DNA from 3 places in the Flavobacterium sp. GW823-FHT06G12 genome. Region 3 is predicted to be linked to each of the others. Evidence: riboswitches for the same ligand, from Rfam matches in the RefSeq annotation. Region 3 holds a riboswitch; each other region holds the start of a gene.
What was found. Region 3 has a riboswitch for S-adenosylmethionine ahead of AC1Q5Z_RS17035 (redoxin domain-containing protein). Riboswitches for the same ligand answer to the same signal wherever they lie in the genome.

Region 1: linked by a shared signal. The riboswitch ahead of AC1Q5Z_RS11995 (alpha/beta fold hydrolase) and the one ahead of AC1Q5Z_RS17035 (redoxin domain-containing protein) in region 3 are both predicted to bind S-adenosylmethionine.
Region 2: linked by a shared signal. The riboswitch ahead of AC1Q5Z_RS12085 (homocysteine S-methyltransferase family protein) and the one ahead of AC1Q5Z_RS17035 (redoxin domain-containing protein) in region 3 are both predicted to bind S-adenosylmethionine.

The regions. Positions count from the first base shown of each region.
Region 1 is NZ_JBXAHE010000002.1:1,170,818-1,178,065, reverse strand. It holds gene AC1Q5Z_RS12015 (trans-sulfuration enzyme family protein) at 1-8, opposite strand, end outside; gene AC1Q5Z_RS12010 (OsmC family protein) at 176-601, opposite strand; gene AC1Q5Z_RS12005 (DUF3592 domain-containing protein) at 626-1,273, opposite strand; gene thrA (bifunctional aspartate kinase/homoserine dehydrogenase I) at 1,303-3,717, opposite strand; gene AC1Q5Z_RS11995 (alpha/beta fold hydrolase) at 3,719-4,702, opposite strand; SAM riboswitch class I at 4,780-4,887, opposite strand; gene AC1Q5Z_RS11990 (hypothetical protein) at 5,078-5,278, opposite strand; gene AC1Q5Z_RS11985 (homoserine dehydrogenase family protein) at 5,931-7,019, opposite strand; gene AC1Q5Z_RS11980 (O-acetylhomoserine aminocarboxypropyltransferase/cysteine synthase family protein) at 7,235-7,248, opposite strand, start outside.
Region 2 is NZ_JBXAHE010000002.1:1,187,533-1,194,780, forward strand. It holds gene AC1Q5Z_RS12060 (ferredoxin-like domain-containing protein) at 1-903, shown strand, start outside; gene cobA (uroporphyrinogen-III C-methyltransferase) at 896-1,669, shown strand; gene AC1Q5Z_RS12070 (precorrin-2 dehydrogenase/sirohydrochlorin ferrochelatase family protein) at 1,740-2,324, shown strand; gene AC1Q5Z_RS12075 (NAD(P)/FAD-dependent oxidoreductase) at 2,500-3,552, shown strand; gene AC1Q5Z_RS12080 (RNA methyltransferase) at 3,691-4,050, shown strand; SAM riboswitch class I at 4,154-4,270, shown strand; gene AC1Q5Z_RS12085 (homocysteine S-methyltransferase family protein) at 4,603-5,607, shown strand; gene AC1Q5Z_RS12090 (hypothetical protein) at 5,613-6,041, shown strand; gene metH (methionine synthase) at 6,288-7,248, shown strand, end outside.
Region 3 is NZ_JBXAHE010000004.1:331,070-338,317, reverse strand. It holds gene AC1Q5Z_RS17050 (NADP-dependent oxidoreductase) at 1-278, opposite strand, end outside; gene AC1Q5Z_RS17045 (winged helix-turn-helix transcriptional regulator) at 371-751, shown strand; gene AC1Q5Z_RS17040 (aminotransferase class V-fold PLP-dependent enzyme) at 922-2,400, opposite strand; gene AC1Q5Z_RS17035 (redoxin domain-containing protein) at 2,455-3,444, opposite strand; SAM riboswitch class I at 3,692-3,792, opposite strand; gene AC1Q5Z_RS17030 (response regulator) at 4,009-4,464, opposite strand; gene AC1Q5Z_RS17025 (PAS domain-containing sensor histidine kinase) at 4,467-7,139, opposite strand.

The DNA of each region.
Region 1 (7,248 bases), on a different contig from region 3:
GTATTCATTGTGTGTTGTTTTTTTGTTTTTTTGTTTGCTTCGCCAGTTCGGCTTCCAGCCTCGTGTCAAGTCTCAGGTTTCAAGTTTTAAAAACTGAAATCTAAACCAAAAACAAGTCAATTATTTATGCGCAATCTGAGCATTTTCTAATTATCTAATTGACTAATTATCTAATTTATAAAGCTTCGTTGTTCAAGACAACTTTGTATCTAATTGTCGCTGTTGGCTCAACCGTTTTGGCTACCGAACAATATTTCTCAAAAGAAAGTTGCGCTGCTTTTTTTGCTTTATCAGGATTGATTTCTCCTTCTAAATAAAAAACCACATCGATTTCTTTAAAAGGTTTTGCCTCTTCGATTTGCACTCTTGTTCCTTCAACCTCAGCGTTGAAAGAAGTGATTTCTTGACGCTGTTTTTTTAAGATCGAAATCATATCAATAGCGCTGCAACCCGCAACTCCCATCAATACCAATTCCATTGGGCTTGCACCCAAATCGCTTCCGCCAAATTCGGCTCTGCTGTCAACGTCAACTACGTGTCCGCGTTCATTTTTTACTTTAAAATGAAATGCGTCATTTACTCTGTTTAAAGTTACTTTCATTGTGTTGTTATTTTTTTTGTTTTTTTATTCTGTATTTGAATCAATGTTTTTTATTCTTTCAATAACATTGATTTTGTTTTCTATATCAATATGAAAACAGTTAGATAGCAAAATGACAAATCCCAAAATCCATATAACTGCTACCCCTAAAACCATTTTCTTATATGAAAATTTTGATTGGGAATTTTCATCTAAATCTTTAAAAAAAGGAGCAAAAAAAAAGACTCCTACAAATGAATTCCAGATTAAAGAAAAAATCAACATAAAAGTAATTGAATCATTCCATCCAGGAACAATAACAGCTTCGCTCTTTTTATCTGGATTCACGTATATACCAATTATTCTACTGTTTTTTAACTTAGAAAACAATTCTTCTTGACCTTCAAGATTACTGCCTCCGTATCCAAAATAGATTCTATCCCCTAAATATTTCCTTCCCTCAATTTCATAGGAATATCTGATAGCAATTTCATAAACGTCTGTTCCTTTGCGTGAGTGAACATCAAAATCTGTTTGCTCAATATGAGCCAAAATTTTAGTCCATTTTTTTGCCTGCTCATTCCTAGCAAAACAATATAATGTATATGCCAAAACTCCCAAACCAACTATTAAAAATGGAAATGTAAATAAGCTGATACAGCCTCCTCTTTTAAAAAATTCTTCAATTTTCAATAGCTAGCTTTTTCTAGTTTAAAATCCGTTTACCCTTTATCAGATAATCTCAAAATATCTCCGAAAACTCCCCTTGCTGTTACCGCAGAACCTGCACCAGCTCCTTGAATAACGATTGGACGATCTCCATAAGACTCTGTATAGATTTCGAAGAAAGAATCTGAACCTTTTAATCCGCCTAATGCAGTATCTTTTGGCACTGAAACTAATTTAACTTCTAGATTCCCTTTGTCATTCTGCAAATCTCCAGACAATTCACCAATGTATCTTAAAACATGGTTTGGCTGTTGTTCTGCTTTTATTTTAGCATAAATTGGATCGAATTCTTTTAATTTCGTCAAGAAATCGGCAGCGCTTCCTTCACGTAAGTGCTCTGGAATTAAGTTTTGAATTGAAATTTCTTCAAACTCGTTTTGCAAGTCTAATTCTCTAGCTAAAATTAATAATTTTCTACCAACGTCATTTCCGCATAAATCTTCGCGCGGATCTGGTTCTGTATATCCGTTATCAATTGCTTCCTGCAAAATTTCGCTAAATGGAGCATCTTTCGCAGAGAAATTATTGAATAAATAACTCAATGTTCCAGAGAAAACTCCTTTAATTTTTGTGATATTTTCTCCTGAAAGGTGCAATAATTTAATGGTATCAATTAATGGTAATCCCGCACCAACATTGGTTTCGTATAAATAGTTCTTTTGGTTTTCTGCCAAAGCTTTTCTCAATTCCTTGTAGAAACCATAACTCAAAGTATTAGCCACTTTATTTGAAGAAATCAAATCGAAACTGCTTTCTACAAGTGGAATATAATTCTCAACGAAAGTCGCACTTGCGGTGTTATCAATCGCAATTAAGTTTTCTAAGTGATGTTCATTCGCGTAAGCAATAATATCTTTGATTGTATAAGCCTCACCTTTAGTTGCAATTTCATTCTTCCAATTACTGTTAACACCGTATTTGTTTAAAAGCAATTTTTTAGAATTCGCTATAGCGAAAACATTCAGCTTAATGTCTTTACGTTTTTCGATTGCTGCAGCCGATTCTAAAATCTGATTGATTAAAGTTCCACCAACTAATCCGTGACCAAAAATCGCAATATTGATTTTCTTCGAAACTCCAAAAATCTCTCCGTGAATTACGTTAAGCGCTTTATTTAATTCCTCTTTTTTAACAACCAAACTCACGTTTTTACCCGTTACCGTGTTGTTGAACAAAATCGGAACAATTTTATTTTTGATTAAAGCCGTATATGGTTTGTGAAAAGTACTCAAATCCTGACCAATAATCGAAATTACAGATACATTATCTGTAACTGTGATTTGATTTACATCTTTAGAATAAAAGTCATTTTCAAACTCTTTTTCTAATTCAACCATCGCAAGAGTAGCTTTTTCTGTTGCTACCACAAGTCCAATTCCTCTTTCTGAAGAACCTTGCGAAATGATACTCACACTGATATTGTGATCACCCATTACTTTAAAAATTCTGGCATCTACTCCAGCTTTTCCAAGCAGTCCGCGTCCTTCAAGATTTACAAGAGAAACATTTTCTAAAACAGAAAGTGTTTTAATTCCTTCTTTAGAAGAATCTGATGTAATTAAAGTTCCGCGATTTTCGTGGTTGAAAGTATTTAAAATTCGTAACGGAATGTTTTTTTCTAATAACGGAATAATCGTTTTTGCATGCAAAATTGTAGCTCCAAAATTTGCCAGCTCATTTGCTTCATTAAACGATAAATATTCAATTTTCTTAGCATCGGCAACTAAATCTGGATTTGCCGTATAGATTCCATCTACGTGCGTGAAGTTCTGTAATTCTTCTGCATTTAAATAATTTGCAATTAACGAAGCGGTATAGTTACTGCCATTTCTACCTAAAGTAGTTGTGTCGTTGTTGTTGTTTGAGCCAATGAAGCCTGTAACTATATTAACCGTTTCGCCGTTATGTTCTTTAAAATAATTTACTACGTTTTTCTTTGAAAGCTGCTCTAAAGGCTGTGCATCACCAAATTTAGAATCGGTTTTCAGCAAATCTCTTGTATCTACAAAATTGGCAGGAATTCCTTTTTCCTGTAAAATTGCTGTCAATAATTTAGCTGAAAGCAATTCTCCTTTTGACAAAATCTGATCTTTGATTTTTTTGCTGTAATCTCCAATTAAGCTTACACCTTCAAAAAGCTTGTCTAAAACGCTAAATTCTTCAGACAAATCAACTTGTGGGTAATCTGATATTTGATATTTTTTAAAATTCTCTAATAATTCTTTGTAACTGCCGTTTTTAGCAGCAATGCTTAAGATAAATTCTAATTCGTCAGTAGCATTTCCTCGTGCAGAAACTACAACGGCAATTTTTTCACCTTGATTTACTTTATCAGAAATGATTGAAACAACTTTGTTAAGTCCTTCTCCGTTTGCTAACGATTTACCTCCAAATTTTAATACTTTCATTTTATTTCTTTATTGTTTCTGCCTTAAAAATGTCGGCAAGTAAATGATCTAATTGTTTGTACTCGATTAAAAAAGCGTCATGTCCGTGAACCGAATCAATTTCGCTATAGAAAACATTGTCTTTAAACTTCTTCAATTCTTCGTAGGTTTCTACATTTTCTTTTGCTGTAAAAAACAAATCTGAATTGATTCCGACAATGTGAATTGAAGCTTTTGTTTTAGACATTAAGTTTTCAAAACTTTCACTATTTCTAGTAATATCAATTGTTTTAAGCAACTGATTCATTAATTTATAAGAAGACAATTGAAATCTTTTCTGCAATTTTTTTCCGTGATGCGCCAGCCAGCTTTCGATATTAAAAATCAAAAGGTCTTGATTAATCGTGCGCTGAAATTTTTCTTTGAATGATTCTGGCGAACGGTAGCACAGCATTGCGTGAATTCTGGCATCTTCGATTGGTTTTGAAGAATTGTTTAGAATTTGCTCTTGTAAAAAGCAATTGGCAATAAGCCAATCAGTCGATTTCCAGTCACTCGCAATCGGAATAAGATTTTCTGTAATATTTGGTGCTAATGCTAAAATTTCCCAAGCAATTCCGCCACCAACAGAACCTCCGATAACTGCAAAAAGCTTTTCGATATTTAACGTTTTTACGCCCTCGATAAAGATTCTTGCAATGTCTCTGGCTGTAAAATCTAAATAGTTGTCAATTAAAAAGGAATTGCTTCCGTTTCCTGGAATATCGAAAGCCAAAATGGTATAAACAGCAGTATCAATGGTTTTGCCTTCACCAATCAAGTCATTCCACCAGCCGTTTTCGCCAGTAACTTGCGAATTTCCAGTTAAAGCATGGTTAACCAAAACAATAGGCGCGCTGTGCAAAGGTTGTCCTGCCAGCGTAAAACTTAATGGTATAGAATGATAAGTTGCACCACTTTCTGTGATGAAATCTTGAATTATAATGGGATTTGGTATATTTTCCAATTTCAAATCTGTTGTATTATTGATTTGTATATGGAAATATTAGAAAGAAAAACTAGGTTTAACTAGAAAAAATCTTGTTGTTATCTTTCCACGTTTGGCGTGGTAGAATGTAGCACCTTCTTCGTTTTACCGAAGGGTTGCTAAGGCTTCATCGGGTCTAATCCCTCGTCCTTTCTTTATAACATTTCAATACGTGTTTGAACTTAACGGTGCAAATTAACTACTAATTTCTCAAACAAACAAATTTTATCTAAAAGTGTTTGTTAAATTTCTGAGACTTATTTTAGCAAAAACTATTATACGCAAAAATTTACCGAACAAAAATGCCCAGTAAAATTAAGCAGGTTTTACCCTAAATTTATGATGCTTTTCCGTTTAGATAAAAAGCGTTTCATTTTCTTTTGAATACATCAAAAACAATAAAGAATTTGGCACTTTTTTCTCAGCGCTTTTATCTTCCTCTGTGATTCCGAATCTTGGATGAGCCAATTCATTTGTTGGCGGCGGATTACTATTTTTTGTCCTTCTGTTTTTCAATTTAGAAATTTTTTCTGCGAAGTAGTTCAATTTGCTCATGATATTAAGTTTTAGTTAAGTTGTGTTTTATAATCTTTATTTCTCGTTTATCTTTTTGTTAAGTCATTTTCTAGAATAAAAAAACCCTTTTGGATTTTTAGATACCAAAAGGGTTTAAGTTTTTAAACTCATTTATACTTTTAGTATCAACAGACGTTCACGCAAATAAGCGCGACAGCAAACATCTTAGTGTTCATCTGTAAGGATTTATTCATCTGTGATTTATATTGTATTTTATTTAAATTCTGCATTTGTTGTAAATTAAAAAGCCTCCTAAAATATTTCTTAGGAGGCTTTTACTATATTATTATTGTATTCTTACAATTTTTTAGCAATAGACACCCCCGCCTCGGTCTTAACCGAAATGGCACAAAACATTTTGTTGACTTTTAAGTTCATTTGATTTCTAGTAGTTTTTGGGTATAACAAATATGCAAATATTTTTCTTATTACACAAATAAAATTCAAGAATTTAATTACAAAATCCGTTGAAAATGTGTTTTTTAACGTTAAAAAACATCTTACAAAAACGAAAACGAAATAACACAAGTAAAAAACTTACAAAACAAGCCAATTTTCCTTCATAATTCCATTTGACAAATCAATTTATCAAAGAACTTTTTTCTCTTTTATATTTTTTTTAACTAAAAAATTACAGCCAAACGGCTTCTTTACTCCTAATTCGCTCCGCAATTTTCAGAATATCGGTTATAATTCCTCTAGAAATTGCTTGTTTGCAAGGTGGAGCGCTCTGAATTACGATTGGAATATCTGCATAAGATTTAGTGAAAATTTCAAAAATGGTATCAGAACCTTTTAATTGTCCTATTGGAGAATTTATTGGTTCCGAAATTAATTTGACTTCTAAAGTGCCTTTTTCTACATCAAACTCTCCTACATATCTCAATACATGATTTTCTGCTTGAGTAATTTTGGCGATTTTAAAAGATTTATCGACAGCATCTTTGTTTAGCACTCCATTTTTCTCCAAATGCTCTTCGGTTATAAAGGGCTTGATTGTAATGTCTGAAAACTCAAAATCTTTTCCTATTTCTCTGGCCAATATCAGAAGCTTTCTTGCAGAATCGTTTCCAGACAGATCTTCTTTAAAATTAGATTTCATTAAACCTAAAAGGCTCGCATCTTTCAAAACAGACGAAAACGAAACATCTTCTGATGAAAATCGATTAAAGACATAACTCAAATTATCAGAGAAAACCCCTCGAATCGTAGTGATTTTTTCTCCAGAATAATATAGATCTCTTAAGGTCTGCAAAACAGGAATTCCAGTTTCAACCGACGTTTCGTACAAAAACTCCTTGTCATACTTTTTAAGATCTGCTCTTAGTTCTTTATATAAGTCAATCGGAAGCGTATTGGCTTTTTTGTTTACTGCTACAATATTGAATCCGTTTTTAATTAACGTATTGTAATGCTTCACCAATTCATCGCTGGCTGTTGCGTCTACAGCAATCAAGTTTTCGAATTCATTTTCTTGTGCAAATTCGACAATATCTTCTACTTTAAAAGGAACAGCCAATTGTCTAAAATTGGTTTCCCAAGCATAACCAACACCTTCTTTCTCAAAAAAGGCAACCGTCGAATTGGTTATTATTGGAAAATGAAAATCGACGTTTTTACTTTCCAGAAAAAACTCTTGACTTTCAATAATTTGATTAATCAAAGTACTTCCGATATTTCCAATTCCGAAAAGGATAATGTTTATTTTAAGCTTTGACATAATTTCTAACATTTTAATTTTTTAAAACCATATAAGTGATGTAAGTTCATTTAATATCCAAACGTTTATCAAGGTAGACGCACTGCAGTGCGTCTCTACAAAATGCACTTATATTCCCTATATGGTTTAAATTTTATAATGGTGTTTTTCATAAAAAATTACCTTTAGCAAAACCACTCGCTAAAGGCAATTTTTCAAACAAAAAACAAAAAAACCTAATTTTTATTGA
Region 2 (7,248 bases), on a different contig from region 3:
GGAGATATTACGGCATGTCCGGGTACTGATACTTGCAACTTGGGGATTGCAAGTAGTACCGGTATTGCAGAAGAATTAGAAAGAGTTTTAAGTGCGGAATATCCTCAGTATTTAAACAACCGCGAAATCGAAATTAAAATTTCAGGCTGTATGAATGCGTGTGGACAACACAATATGTCTGCAATTGGATTCCAGGGAATGTCTATCAACTCAGGAAAACTAGTAGCTCCGGCTTTACAAGTTTTATTAGGAGGAGGAAGATTAGGAAACGGAGCAGGACGTTTTGCTGATAAAGTAATCAAAGTACCGAGTCGTAGAGGTCCTGATGCATTACGTACCATCTTAAATGATTTTGATGCGAATGGAAGCGGACAAAAATTCCTTGATTATTATGATACAAAAGGAGAAAAGTATTTCTACGAAATCTTAAAACCTTACGCAGATGTAACCAATTTAACAGAAGCTGATTTTGTAGATTGGGGTAATGCAGACAATTACGTAAAAGCGGTTGGAGTTGGAGAATGTGCCGGAGTTGTGATTGATTTAGTAGCGACATTATTGTTTGAAGCTAAAGAGAAACTGATTTTGGCTCAGGAATCTTTCGACGAGAAAAAATGGTCAGATGCAATTTACCATGCTTACGCAGGATTTGTAAATGGTGCAAAAGCATTGTTATTGGCAGAAAATCAAAAAACAAACCACCACGCAGGAATTGTAGACTTGTTTGATACTGTTTTTATTGAAACTAGTAAAATCGAATTAAACTCAACTTTTAAAGACTTGGTTTACCAAATCAATAAAAATGAACCGTCTGAAGCTTTCGCTAAAGATTACATTGCACAAGCAACAGTTTTCTTTGATAAAATCGAAACTTTCAGAGCACAGGAATTAGCAAATGCATAATATAAAACCTAAAATAACTTTAGTCGGTGCAGGTCCGGGCGATCCCGATTTACTGACGCTGAAAGCTGTAAAAGCATTGGCTGAAGCAAATGTGGTTTTGTATGATGCCTTGGCCAACGAAGAAATTCTGGATTATGCACCTAAAAATGCGATTCGGATTTTTGTTGGAAAAAGAATCGGAAATCATGCTTACACACAAGATCAAATCAATCAATTGATTGTGGATAATGCTTTGACTTACGGAAATGTAGTTCGACTAAAAGGCGGAGATCCATTTATTTTCGGAAGAGGCGGAGAAGAAATTGATTTTGCAGAAAGCTTCGGAATTGAAACTATCGTAGTTCCAGGAATTTCATCAGTCGTTGCCGTTCCCGCAAGTCAGGGAATTTCAATCACAAAAAGGGGAGTTTCAGAAAGCTTTTGGGTAATTACAGGAACGACTTCTGATAGAAAATTATCGTCAGATGTAGCTTTGGCTGCACAATCTTCTGCAACAGTCGTGATTTTGATGGGAATGCACAAATTGCCTCAAATAATCGATTTGTTTCAAAAAGAAGATAAAGGAAATTTACCAGTTGCAATCATCCAAAACGGAACAACGGCAGAAGAAAAAGTTGGAGTTGGAACAGTAGATTCAATTTTAGAAGTTGTAAAACAAAAAGAATTAGGTTCTCCAGCGATTATTGTTCTAGGGGAAGTTGTCAGAGAAAGCAATAAACTAAAAGGATTTTACGAAGAATTTCTATCAAAAGAAATCATTCATTAGAATTATATGTTCCGTTAGGAACAATTCGTTGGTAAATCATCTAATTTTGTTTAGATGAAAAAAGATTAAAATGGAACAAAACGAATTATATCCAATATTTCTAAAGCTTCACAATTTAAATGTCTTGATTGTAGGTGGAGGAAATGTAGGTCTGGAAAAGCTTTCTTTCTTGCTAAAATCAAGTCCGAATGCTAATGTTGAGGTAGTTGCACCTGATTTTCATTTAGAAATTAAGGTTTTAGCAGAAAAACATCCTTCAATTAAATTGACGGAAAAAAAGTTCAAAAAGAAAATGCTCAAAAAGCGTCACATGGTAATTGCCTGCACAGACGATTTGAAAGTAAATAAAAGGGTTTACGATTTAGCCAGAAAGCGTTATTTGATTTGCAACATTGCCGATACGCCAGATTTATGTGATTATTATTTGGGCGGAATCGTCACGAAAGGAAACGTAAAAATCGCCATTTCAACAAATGGAAAATCGCCAACAACAGCAAAGAGATTGCGCGAGTTTTTTGAAGAAGTAATTCCTGAAGATATCAATCAAATGGTTGAGAATCTGAATGAATATCGAAAGACCCTAAAAGGTAATTTTGAAGAAAAGGTTAAAAGAATGAATGAGATTACCTCTTCATTAAAAAATAAAGAATCGTAAAAGTTCCAGAGGAACGTTTCATATTGTAGTGTCGGGTTTTAACCCGATGAACGATGAGATTAAAAAATAAAGAGTAAAAAAGGTTTCGGAAAGAAATTAATGATAAAAATCATTGAAAGTACAAGGATTTATTCGTTTCTTTGCGTTATTAAGAATGATTATAAACAACAACATAATGATTAAAACAGATATACTTATAATTGGAGCAGGCCCAACAGGTTTATTTGCCGTATTTGAGGCAGGATTGTTAAAATTAAAATGCCACATTTTAGATGCTCTTCCACAACCAGGAGGACAGCTATCAGAGTTATATCCAAAAAAACCAATTTATGATATTCCTGGATTCCCAGAAGTATTAGCCGGAGACTTAGTTGACGGATTAATGGAACAAATCAAACAATTTGAGCCAGGATTTACTTTAGGAGAACGTGCTGAAACAGTTGAAAAGCAAGAAGACGGAACTTTCATTGTAACATCAAACAAAGGAACTAAATTCCACGCACCGGTTATCGCAATCGCTGGAGGATTAGGAAGTTTCGAGCCTCGTAAACCACTTATCGAAGATATCGAGTTTTATGAAGATAAAGGAGTGAAATACTTCATCAAGAATCCTGAGAAATTCAGAGACAAAAGAGTTGTAATTGCAGGAGGAGGAGATTCAGCATTAGACTGGTCAATTTTCTTGGCAAATGTAGCTTCAGAAGTAACTTTAATCCACAGAAGAAACGAATTTAGAGGAGCTCTTGATTCAGTAGAAAAAGTGCAGGAATTAAAATCAGCTGGAAAAATCAAATTAATCACTCCAGCAGAAGTTATCGGAATCAACGGTGCTGAGCATGTTGAATCATTAGATATCGAAGAAAACGGAGCACACCGAAAAATCGAATGCGATTATTTCATTCCACTTTTCGGATTAACACCAAAATTAGGTCCAATCGGTGACTGGGGATTAGAAATCGAGAAAAATGCCATCAAAGTAAACAATGCATTAGATTACCAAACTAACATTCCGGGAATCTTTGCCATTGGAGACGTAAACACATACCCAGGAAAATTAAAGTTAATCCTTTGCGGTTTCCACGAAGCAACCTTAATGTGCCAGGCTGCATACGGAATCATCAACCCAGGTAAAAAATATGTATTGAAATATACAACAGTTTCTGGTGTAGACGGTTTCGACGGAACTCGTAAAGAAGCTCCAAAAGCAGTTGTGAAGGCGATTGTTTAATCTGAGGTGCTGAGGTTCTAAGGGACTAAGGTGCTAAGGTTTTTATATACAAAGCTCAAACTTTTAGTTTGAGCTTTTTTATTGAACAGAATTTTAAACTCAGTATCTTAGTAACTCAGAATCTTAGAATATAAATATATGGCTTTCGACGAAGATAATGCAAAGAGAATTAGAACGTTTCTCCAATATAAAGAAGCAGACTTTTTTGAAAAGAAAATGTTTGGTGGTATTGTTTTCATGGTAGATAACAAATTATGCTGTGGAACTCGTTTAGATAAAAAAGTTGGAGAAAATCTTTTGCTATGCAGAATAGATGATTCGGCTTATTTAAAGGCCATAGAAAGAGATGATGTATTGCCAATGCCTAATACAGAAAAGCCAATGAAAAACCATGTTTTTATTACCGAAATTGGCTGGACAAGAAATCAGGATATGGAGTATTGGCTTCAACTTTGTTTAGATTTTAATCCTTTGGCCAAAGCAAGCAAGAAGAAATAAAAACCTTAGCACCTTAGTCCCTTAGAACCTCAGAACCTAGAAAAAAAACATTTGCAAATCGAAACCCTATTTCATACCTTTGCACTGTTCTTAAAATTATTGTTCGTTATCACGAAAGGCGGAGGGATAGACCCGATGAAACCTTAGCAACCCTTTATCATAAAGAAGGTGCTAAATTCTACTTTATACGACATTTTCCAGTATTAAAGATAGATAACACAAATACATACTCGTATTTCTCAAAACTTTTCTCGATAACATATAATATTTACTGAAACAGATTCTGTATCAGGAGCGAATCATTGGCGCATTTTTGCAGGCAGTAGTTCCCGCTTTTCGTTGCAATCATTTTGCTTTTTAAAGAAAAAAGCAAAATAATTTCCACTTCAATCGGGGCTAATGAGCCGGCAATAGTGCACTTTTGGAATTAATGTGAAAAAAATATAGAAGGTTAAACCCGACAGGTTTTCAAAACCTGTCGGGTTTAAATAGACCCTTCAAAAATTATAATTAAAAAAGCTTTGTGCCTTAGCGCCTTAGCGGCAAAATAATATGGCAATTACAATTCAAGAAGCAATAAAAAAAAATATCCTAATCCTTGATGGAGCAATGGGAACAATGTTGCAACGCTATAATTTCTCTGAAGAAGATTTTAGAGGAGAGCGTTTCAAAGATTTTCCGCATCCATTAAAAGGAAACAACGATTTACTATCCCTAACACAACCACAAGCAATCCGCGATGTTCATGCCGCTTATTATGAAGCTGGTGCTGACATTGTAGAAACCAATACCTTCTCAGGAACGACAATTGGTATGGCCGATTATCACATGGAAGATTTGGTTTACGAGTTAAACTACGAATCGGCAAAAATCGCAAGACAAGTAGCCGATGAGTTTACCGCAAAAAATCCAGAAAAACCACGTTTCGTAGCCGGTTCAATAGGACCAACAAACCGTACTGCAAGTATGTCACCAGACGTAAACGATCCAGGTTACAGAGCTGTAACATTTGACGATTTAAGAATCGCTTACAAACAGCAAGCAGAAGCTTTAATGGATGGTGGCTGTGATTTACTTTTGGTAGAAACAATCTTTGATACATTAAATGCAAAAGCAGCACTTTTTGCAATCGAAGAAGTAAAAGAAGAACGCAATCTTGATATTCCAATCATGGTTTCAGGAACGATTACAGATGCTTCAGGAAGAACGCTTTCTGGGCAGACAGTTGAAGCGTTTTTGATTTCAGTTTCGCATATTCCATTATTAAGTGTAGGATTCAATTGCGCCCTTGGAGCCGATTTGCTGAAACCATATTTAAAAACATTAGCACACAACACAAGCTTTAATGTTTCGGCGCATCCAAACGCAGGATTGCCAAATGCTTTCGGACAATATGATGAAACACCAGAGCAAACACAAGCATTCATTAAAGAATATTTAGAGGACAATTTAATTAATATCATTGGAGGTTGTTGCGGAACAACTCCAGATCATATTCGATTAATGGCTGAGGTTGCGAAGGATTATAAGCCGAGGATTGCTCCAGTATTGATGTAAAAAGAATGAAAGGAACTAACATTAATACAAATTTGACAGGGCCAGTTATACTTTTTGCAATAGTATTTTTATTGTTTTTTCTTTCGCATAAAGATGCTGATGAATATAATAAATACGATAAGACGTTTAAAGGTGAAACGATTGGACTTGCAACTAGAATTGAGCATAAAGGGAAAAGAGACTATTTAAGATATTATTTTTATGTAAATAAAAAAATCTTGTCTGAGATTTATAGTAAAGATGATAATCATGTAAATAAGTTTTTTAAAGTAAAATATGATTTAAATAATCCCGAAAAGGGAAACTATATTATTTTGGAAGAGGAATTAAAACCTGATTCACTTGCATTAGTTAAAGCGGGTTTTACTAAGACGAAATACTATATATATGATGATGTAAAGGCTGAATATTTAGGAAAATGGAAGTGGAAATAAATTTGGAAATCATAAATCGTTTTTATGAACCGAGTTTGCGTGAGGGATAGAAGTGAAAAGCCCACAGCCTGACGAAGGAAGAGCGAGGACTTGTAACGGATAGCCCGGTTCGCCGAGGCGAAACACGCCCTAATTAAAATATTGAAAACGAATATACCTACAAGGTTTTAAAAACCTTGCAGGAAAAAAATAGAATAAAAAAACTTAGAACCTTAGTATCTCAGGATCTTAGTAACTTAAGAAGAAATGACAGAAAAAAGAAGAGACCTTGTATTATCAGGATTAGAACCGTTAATTATTACGCCGGAAAGTGTTTTCGTGAATGTTGGTGAGCGTACAAACGTAACCGGTTCAAGAAAATTCTTGAGATTAATCAAGGAAGAGAAATATGACGAGGCGCTTGATATTGCAAGACAGCAGGTAGAAGGTGGAGCACAAATCATCGATATTAATATGGATGAAGGAATGCTTGACGGTGTTACTGCAATGACTAAATTTTTGAATTTAATTGCAGCAGAACCAGACATTTCGAGAGTGCCAATTATGATCGACAGTTCGAAATGGGAAATCATCGAAGCCGGTCTAAAAGTAGTACAAGGAAAAAGCGTTGTAAACTCGATTTCGTTAAAAGAAGGAGAAGAGGCCTTTATTCATCATGCCAAATTAATCAAACGTTACGGAGCGGCGGCGATTGTCATGGCATTTGACGAAGTAGGTCAGGCCGATAATTACGATCGTAGAGTGGAGATTTGTCAGCGTTCTTATGATATTTTGGTAAACAAAGTAGGATTCCCTCCGCAGGATATTATTTTCGATTTAAATATTTTCCCAGTTGCAACGGGAATGGAAGAACATAGATTGAACGCTTTGGATTTCTTTAGAGGAACGAAATGGGTTCGCGAGAATCTTCCGCACGCTCATATTAGCGGTGGTGTGAGTAACGTTTCGTTCTCTTTTAGAGGAAACGATACGGTTCGTGAAGCGATGCACTCGGTGTTTTTATATCACGCAATTAAAAACGGAATGACGATGGGAATCGTTAATCCGGAGATGCTTACGATTTACGATGATATTCCGAAAGATTTATTAGAATACGTTGAAGATGTAATTCTGGATAGACGTGACGACGCAACCGAAAGATTGTTAGATTTTGCAGACAGCGTAAAAGGTGAAGCAAAAAGCGATGAAAAAACGGTTCAAGAATGGC
Region 3 (7,248 bases):
CCATTTGACCCCATACTTCCAGAACCGCAAAAAATAGCATCTCCAATTTTAAATTCCGTAACCTCAGCGCCAATTGCTGTAATTATACCCGAAAATTCTCTTCCTAAAATTGGCGAATGTATTAGCTTTCTTTCCGAGCCGTTTTCGGTCATTTGATAATCAATCGGATTAAATCCTGAAGCCATAATTTTTACCTGAATCTGATGTGGTTCAGGTTGTGGAATTGCTACTGTTTCCAGCTTAAATTCTCGGTTTTCCTGTAATACAATTGCTTTCATTTTTATCATTTTAGTTTACAAAAGTATCGCCGTAATGCTTTATTTTTGTTATGGGTTAACCCAAGGTAACCGGTTACCAAATAGATACTAGTATGGCAAAAATTAACGATAATGGAGTGCTTCGCGAAGCCAATTGTTCTGAAGAACTTATGGCAATGCGTGACAGTCTTGATGTTTTGGGCGGTAAATGGAAATTGATGATTCTAAGGTTTTTAACCAACAGAACGCATCAGGTGATTCATTTTAAAAAAATGCAACGTGAAATTGATGGTATTTCGGCTAAAATGCTCAGCAAAGAACTCAAAGAATTGGAGACCAATTTACTCATTACCAGATCTGAACAAAATACCAAACCAGCGACTGTCGTTTATGCCATTACCGAATATGGCAAATCGGTGCTTCCTGTTACCGAAACCTTAGTCAATTGGGGATTGGCGCATAGAGAAAAAATTATCGAATCGATTAGTAAATAAATTTTAAACACATAGAAAGATAGTTTTATCTATAAATACGTTTCAGTTGTTCAAAAACATAGCGATTTGAGAAACTAGTTTATTTCTAAGTCTTTTTACAAAATAGAAAAATCTATCTTTCTATGGGTAAAACCTAACAGGTTCTGAAAACCTGTTAGGACTACTACTAACTAATCTAACTTAAACCAATCTTTTACCTCTTTTTCTATATTATCTTTTATTTTGGGATTTTCAAATTCGTTTGAAACCGAATTGTATTCGTAATCTTTTTTCCATTTTTTATAATTCAACGCTACTTTTTCAATTGCGTCACAGATATAAAAAAGTTCTTCATTGGTCGTAATGGGATGCAAGGATAAACGAACCCAACCTGGTTTATTGGTCTGATTTCGCTGCAATAATTCATTGGTAATTTCAGCCGATTTCTTTTCATTGATATTGAAGAGATAATGCGCATAAGTACTGGCGCAAGACCAGCCCCCGCGAACCTGAATCCCGAAACGATCATTTAAAAGCCTTACAATCAAATTGTAGTGAATATCTTCGATTACAAAAGAAACACAGCCAATTCTTTCTGTTGTTAAATCTCCTAGAATAGATAATCCGGGAATTTTTTGTAGTCTAGAAAAACAGAGATCGAGCAATTCTTTTTCTCTATTTTTAATATTTTCCACTCCCATCTGCTCTTTTAATTCTAAAGCCAAAGCAGTTCTAATAACTTGCAGAAAACCTGGAGTTCCACCATCTTCTCTAACTTCTATAACATCGCTGTAACAATATTTCCCTAAAGGATTAGTCCATTTTACGTTGCCTCCACCTGGATTATCAGGAAAATCGGATTGGTATAATTTTTCATTGAAAACCAAAATACCGCAAGTTCCAGGTCCGCCTAAAAATTTATGAGGCGAAAAGAAAATCGCATCCAATTGTTCTTCTGGATCTTTTGGATGCATATTGATTTTGACATATGGTGCAGAAGCTGCAAAATCTACAAAACAAAGTCCGCCATTTTGATGCATAATTTTGGCCAATTCGTGATAGGGCGTAATAATTCCGGTAACATTCGAACAAGCCGTAAACGAACCTATTTTTAAGCTTCGATCGGCATATTTTTTAATTTCATCTGAAAGAACTTTTGGATCAACCAGATTGTTTTCATCTGGCGAAAGAATTACAACATCTGCATTAATTTCATACCACGGAACCTGATTGGAATGATGTTCCATATGCGTGATAAAAACAACTGGTTTATCTGTTTCCAATTCGTAGTTTTTTCGCACTCCGATAATACGCTGCAGTTTAGATAAAGCAGCCGTCATTCCGCTTCCTGTTGTAACTAAAACATCTGATTCGCTGGCATTAACCGCTTTTTTAATAATTTCTCTAGCGTGCTGATATGCATAAGTAGACGTTTTTCCTGTCTGACTAGAAAATGAATGCGTATTGGCTATCATTGGACCAATTTTATTGAGCATTATATCTTCGATCGGAGTGTATAATCTTCCACTCGCAACCCAGTCTGCATAAACTAGATTTTGTTCTCCGTAAACCGATTCAAAAGTATGCTCAATTCCTACTGTATTTTCTCTAAACTTAGAGAAGTGACACTCCGATTCTGTTGGTTTTGTTGTTGGCTCAATAGCATTCATATCCTTATCATTTTAAATTAACTAATTGTATTTTTTGTTGTGCTTTTTTTAGAATCAAATTTTATTCTCCAAAAGCGCTTTTAATGTAGACTGCAATTCTTCTCCGTGCAGGTTTTTGGCAACGATTATTCCTTTTGAATCCACTAAATAATTACCCGGAATTGCTCTTACACCATATAATTTGGCAACAGCACTGTTCCAGAAAAGCAAGTCAGAAACATGTGTCCATGTCAAATTATCGTCTTGAATTCCTTTAATCCAGTTTTCTTTCTTTTTATCTAATGAAATTGCTACAATATTGAATCCTTTATCATGAAATTCTTTGTAAGCCGATACAATATTTGGATTCTCTTTTCGGCATGGACCGCACCACGAAGCCCAAAAATCAACCAAAGTGTAGCCTTTTAAATTATCATAAAGGCGAACTGGCTTTCCATCAGGATCTTTGGCAGTAAAATCTGGGGCTTTTTTACCAACCGCCAATCCGTCTAATACGGTAACCAGTTCTTTTAGTTCTTTCACGTAAGTGATATTCTGAAGGCTTTTATCTAGTAAAGCAATATTTTGAGTAATTTGCTCTGGTGTTAATCTATACGACCAGTTTCTATATAATACATAAGCCGAAACAATAGATTTTGGATGTTCTGTAATGAATTTACTAATTTCAACATCTTTGGTCTTTTTATAGGTTTCAAACAAATCTTGAGAAGCCGAACCTTCAACCACAGAAGCCGTATAATACTTCTTCGGACTTAGTTTTACTGTTATCGGATCTTTTTCAAGAAAAATATACAATGGCGAACTTTCTGTATTGACGCTTAGACCGTATAATTCTGGCGTTTTTACTTTCGTTTTAAAACTAAAATTTCCGTCTTTTACTTTTGCAGAATCAATAGTCGTAAACATTTTATTGTGAAACTTCTGCAGGTAAACATATTGTGCCACTGTGTCGACAACAGTTCCTTTCAATTGTAAATTGCTTTCCTGAGCTTGAGTTTGAAGCGCTCCAAGAAACAAAGCAAAACCTAGTAGTATTTTTTTCATTTTATTTTTAGTGTTTTAAGATTAGACAAAAGAATTTTGTGCCAATGCCTAAAGCCATCAGCGCTATTGTTATTTTATAAAAGAAATCTGGAAAAGATTACTGTTTTAGAATTCAGAAAAAAGCAAAGCTATTTTCTTCAAAAATTGAATTCAAAAGTTCATAACCGGCATATAATATTGATTCTGCTTTCATTGTAATAAAAATTTTTAGTATGGATGATCTTAAACAGATTTACTGAAGAAATCTTTCTTATCTACCCGCACACGGCGGAAGGATTTAGCACCTTATTCGGCAACAGGTTGCTAAGACTTCATTGGGCCTATTCCCTCAGTCTTTCTGGATAAGTATCATTATATAACTTTTCTGCGATACAAATATATATTAATTCTATCTAATTAGTCAAGTTTAAAAGATGATTTTTTTATTTTTTTATTTAAAAAATACTTTTACAAATTTCAAACACATGAAAATCAAAGCATTAAATTGGAAAAACATTATTTAGGAACGGCATTTTTTATAAAAGAAATTCATACGTTTTACTCTCAAAAGAGAAAAAACATTATTTATTCTGGAAGAAAAACGTGCAAATATTTATTTTTTTCAAGGCTAGAAAGACCTTCTTTCAGTCCGTTTTTGAGGTTTGAAGTAATTAATCCCAACACTTGTTTTAGATCATTGAAATTATTGGGTTTCACAAAATAACAGACAGCACCCAAATTGGCAGCGGCATCCATGTCATTTTTATATGACGAAGTCGAAATCATTATTACAGGAATGTCTTTATAATGTTCCTCTGCCTTTAATTGTTTTAAACATTCCCAGCCATTCATAATCGGCATATTTAAATCTAAGAAAACTACGACTGGCACTTTATCTTGAGCTTTCAACAATTTTAGCACTCCGCTTCCATTTTCAGAACAATGGCAAACAATACTTTCATCTATCTCCGCCAATGCTTCACAGAACATTTCTGCATCGTCCTTATCATCATCAGCTAATAAAATCATATTTTCTCCCATAATTAAATGTCTTTTGCTTTTTGTACAAACGGCAAGGTAATAATAAAAATAGCTCCTTTATTAGAAATTCCTGTTGCAGTAATGCTTCCGCCATGACGTTCGGCTATTTTTTTGCAAAGTGACAAACCTAGACCTGTGCCTTCGTATCGATCCTTAGAATTTAATCGCGTAAAAGTTTCAAAAATGCGCCCTGTTTGATCAAGGTCAAAACCAATTCCGTTATCCTCTACCGTAATTATGGCCACTTTATTACCTGCTTCAATTTGTTCTGTTGCTGTAATATTAATTTGAGGCGGAATGTTTTCTTGGGCGAATTTAATAGAATTATTAATTAGATTATAAAACAGCTGATATAGCAATACCGAAGCTCCTTCTATAACTGGAAGCTCTTCAAAATAAATTTTGCCATTTGCTTCCTGAAGCGCAATTTCAAGATCATTTTCTATGTTTTTAATCACTTCGTTTAAATCGACTATTGTTGTTTTTTGCGAATCGGCATTCATTTTAGAATACGCAAGAACACCATCAATCATATTAAACATACGATCTGCTGCAACATGAATTCGTTCAATATATTTTGATGAAGATTCGTCTAACTGCTCTTCCATATGCTCTTCTAAGCGGCTCAAAAAAGTCTTTATTTTTCGAACAGGCTCTTTTAAATCGTGCGAAGCAACGTGAGCAAACTGCTGTAAATCTTCATTAGAACGCTGTAATTCTTTTGTACGATCTGCTACTAGAATTTCTAGTTTTTCGGTCGTAGACTTTTGTTCATGAATATCGGTACAAGTTCCAAACCAATTAGTAAGCACCCCTTCTTTATCTCTAATAGGAAGCGCTTTACTTAAAAACCAGCGGTATTCGCCTGTATTTGCATTTCTTAAGCGAAACTCTATCTGATAAGGAAATTCTGCACGAACACTTTCGTACCATCTTTTAGAAACCAAATACACATCATCGGGATGCAATTTTGAAATCCAGCTCGAATCTCCAAATTCATGTTCTTCAAAACCTGTATATTCGTACCAGCGACTGTTGTAGTAATCGACAAAACCATCTGGATCTGCTGTCCAAATAATTTGAGGAATAAGATCTGCAAGCTGTCTAAACTTTTCTTCGCTTTCTGTGATAACGTTTTGAAGTTCTTTCTGCGAAGTAATATCACTTGATGCTCCAAACCATTCGATAATTTTTTCTTGATCGTCTAATATCGGAACTACTCTTGAAAAAACCCATCTAACAGAATCGTCCTCATTAACTGCTTTATGTTCCATTTCAAAAATGGATTTTTCGACAATCGATTTAGAAATAAGGTCAACGGCTTGTCGCAAATCTGTAGTATGAATAAACTTATCCAACCAATTGATACCACGTTCTCCCGAATTAGACAAGCCTCCTTCTCCTTCCAAATTTTGCATAATCATCCAATCGGCATCCATTCGATAAACCAAGTCTGATGATGCGTTGACTAAAGCTCGAAAACGGCTTTCGCTTTCTTCCATTTTTTGGCGCGCCACAACTTGTTGTGTAACCTCAACCGCTACTTGAATCATTCCTGTTATTTCTCCATCTTCAATTAACGGACGATAAGCCAAGTTATAATAATAGTCTTTTAATTCTCCTGTTCGATTATGCGGAACCAAAACTTCACTTTGGTCAAAAGGAATTCCTTCGTTGTAAACCTTTAAAACCTGTTCCCAAACATATTGTCCTTCCAGTTCTGGCAAGACATCAATCAAGCGCATTCCGATAATTTCTTCTCCGCGACCAATCATTTGCAACATATGCTTATTGATTTGCTCAATTACAAGATTATCGCCTCGCAACACTAACGTTGGTGCCGGTGTTTGATGAATCATTTTACGGAAACGATTCTCACTTTGCTGCAATTTTTCTTCAGCTTGTTTGCTTTCTGTAATATCCCTTGTAGTTCCTGCGACAAACTCTACTTCTCCTTTTTCATTAAAAACAGGAACAAAAATATAATCGTAAATTCTTCTTCCCAATTCAGCATGAGGAAAAGAAACCGTTCCTCGAATTGGTTTTCTCTCAGAAATCACAGTATCTATTTCTTTTTCGTGCATTTCGGCATGCCAATCTTCGTAACCATTTTCAATTAAACCGCGTCCAATAGAGTCTTCTGCCGTTTTTCCCCACATGCTCAACAAAGCTTTGTTTGCATAGGCAAACTTATAATCGCGATCAAATACATAAACCAAATCTGGTGTCCCATTTAATATAGAATCATAAAGTCTTTTTTGTTTTTCTGCATCAATCAATGCATTATTCAGAGCAGTTTCGGCATGCTTCTTTTCGGTAACATCTTCCATTGTCACGACTAACATTTCGTCTTGTTTTACAACAGTAAATCCGAAACATTGTTTTCCATTTTCATCGCCGTACCATTGCTCAAAATTGGCTGCAATGCCAGTTTCTGTCGTTTCAATAAATTGCTCCAAAATATTGGTTCCTTCTATTTTAGAGAAAACTGTACTGAATCTTTTGCCTTTGTAGTCTTTATTATCGATCCAGTTTATAATACAAGAATTAAACAACAATATTGAAAAATCTTCGACTTTGTCTTTATTATCGTACAAAGATTTTAAAACTGCAATTCCATTAGGTGCAGAATTAAAAACGGTCTGAAAAAGCTCTAAATTACTTATTAGCTCCATTATCGTACTGAGTGATAGTTTTCTAAAGTTGTTTTATAGTGTAAAAGGCATGTAAATTGTTAATTTCCTTCTCAAATATAGAGAAAAACGCTTTTACTTTAAACATTTG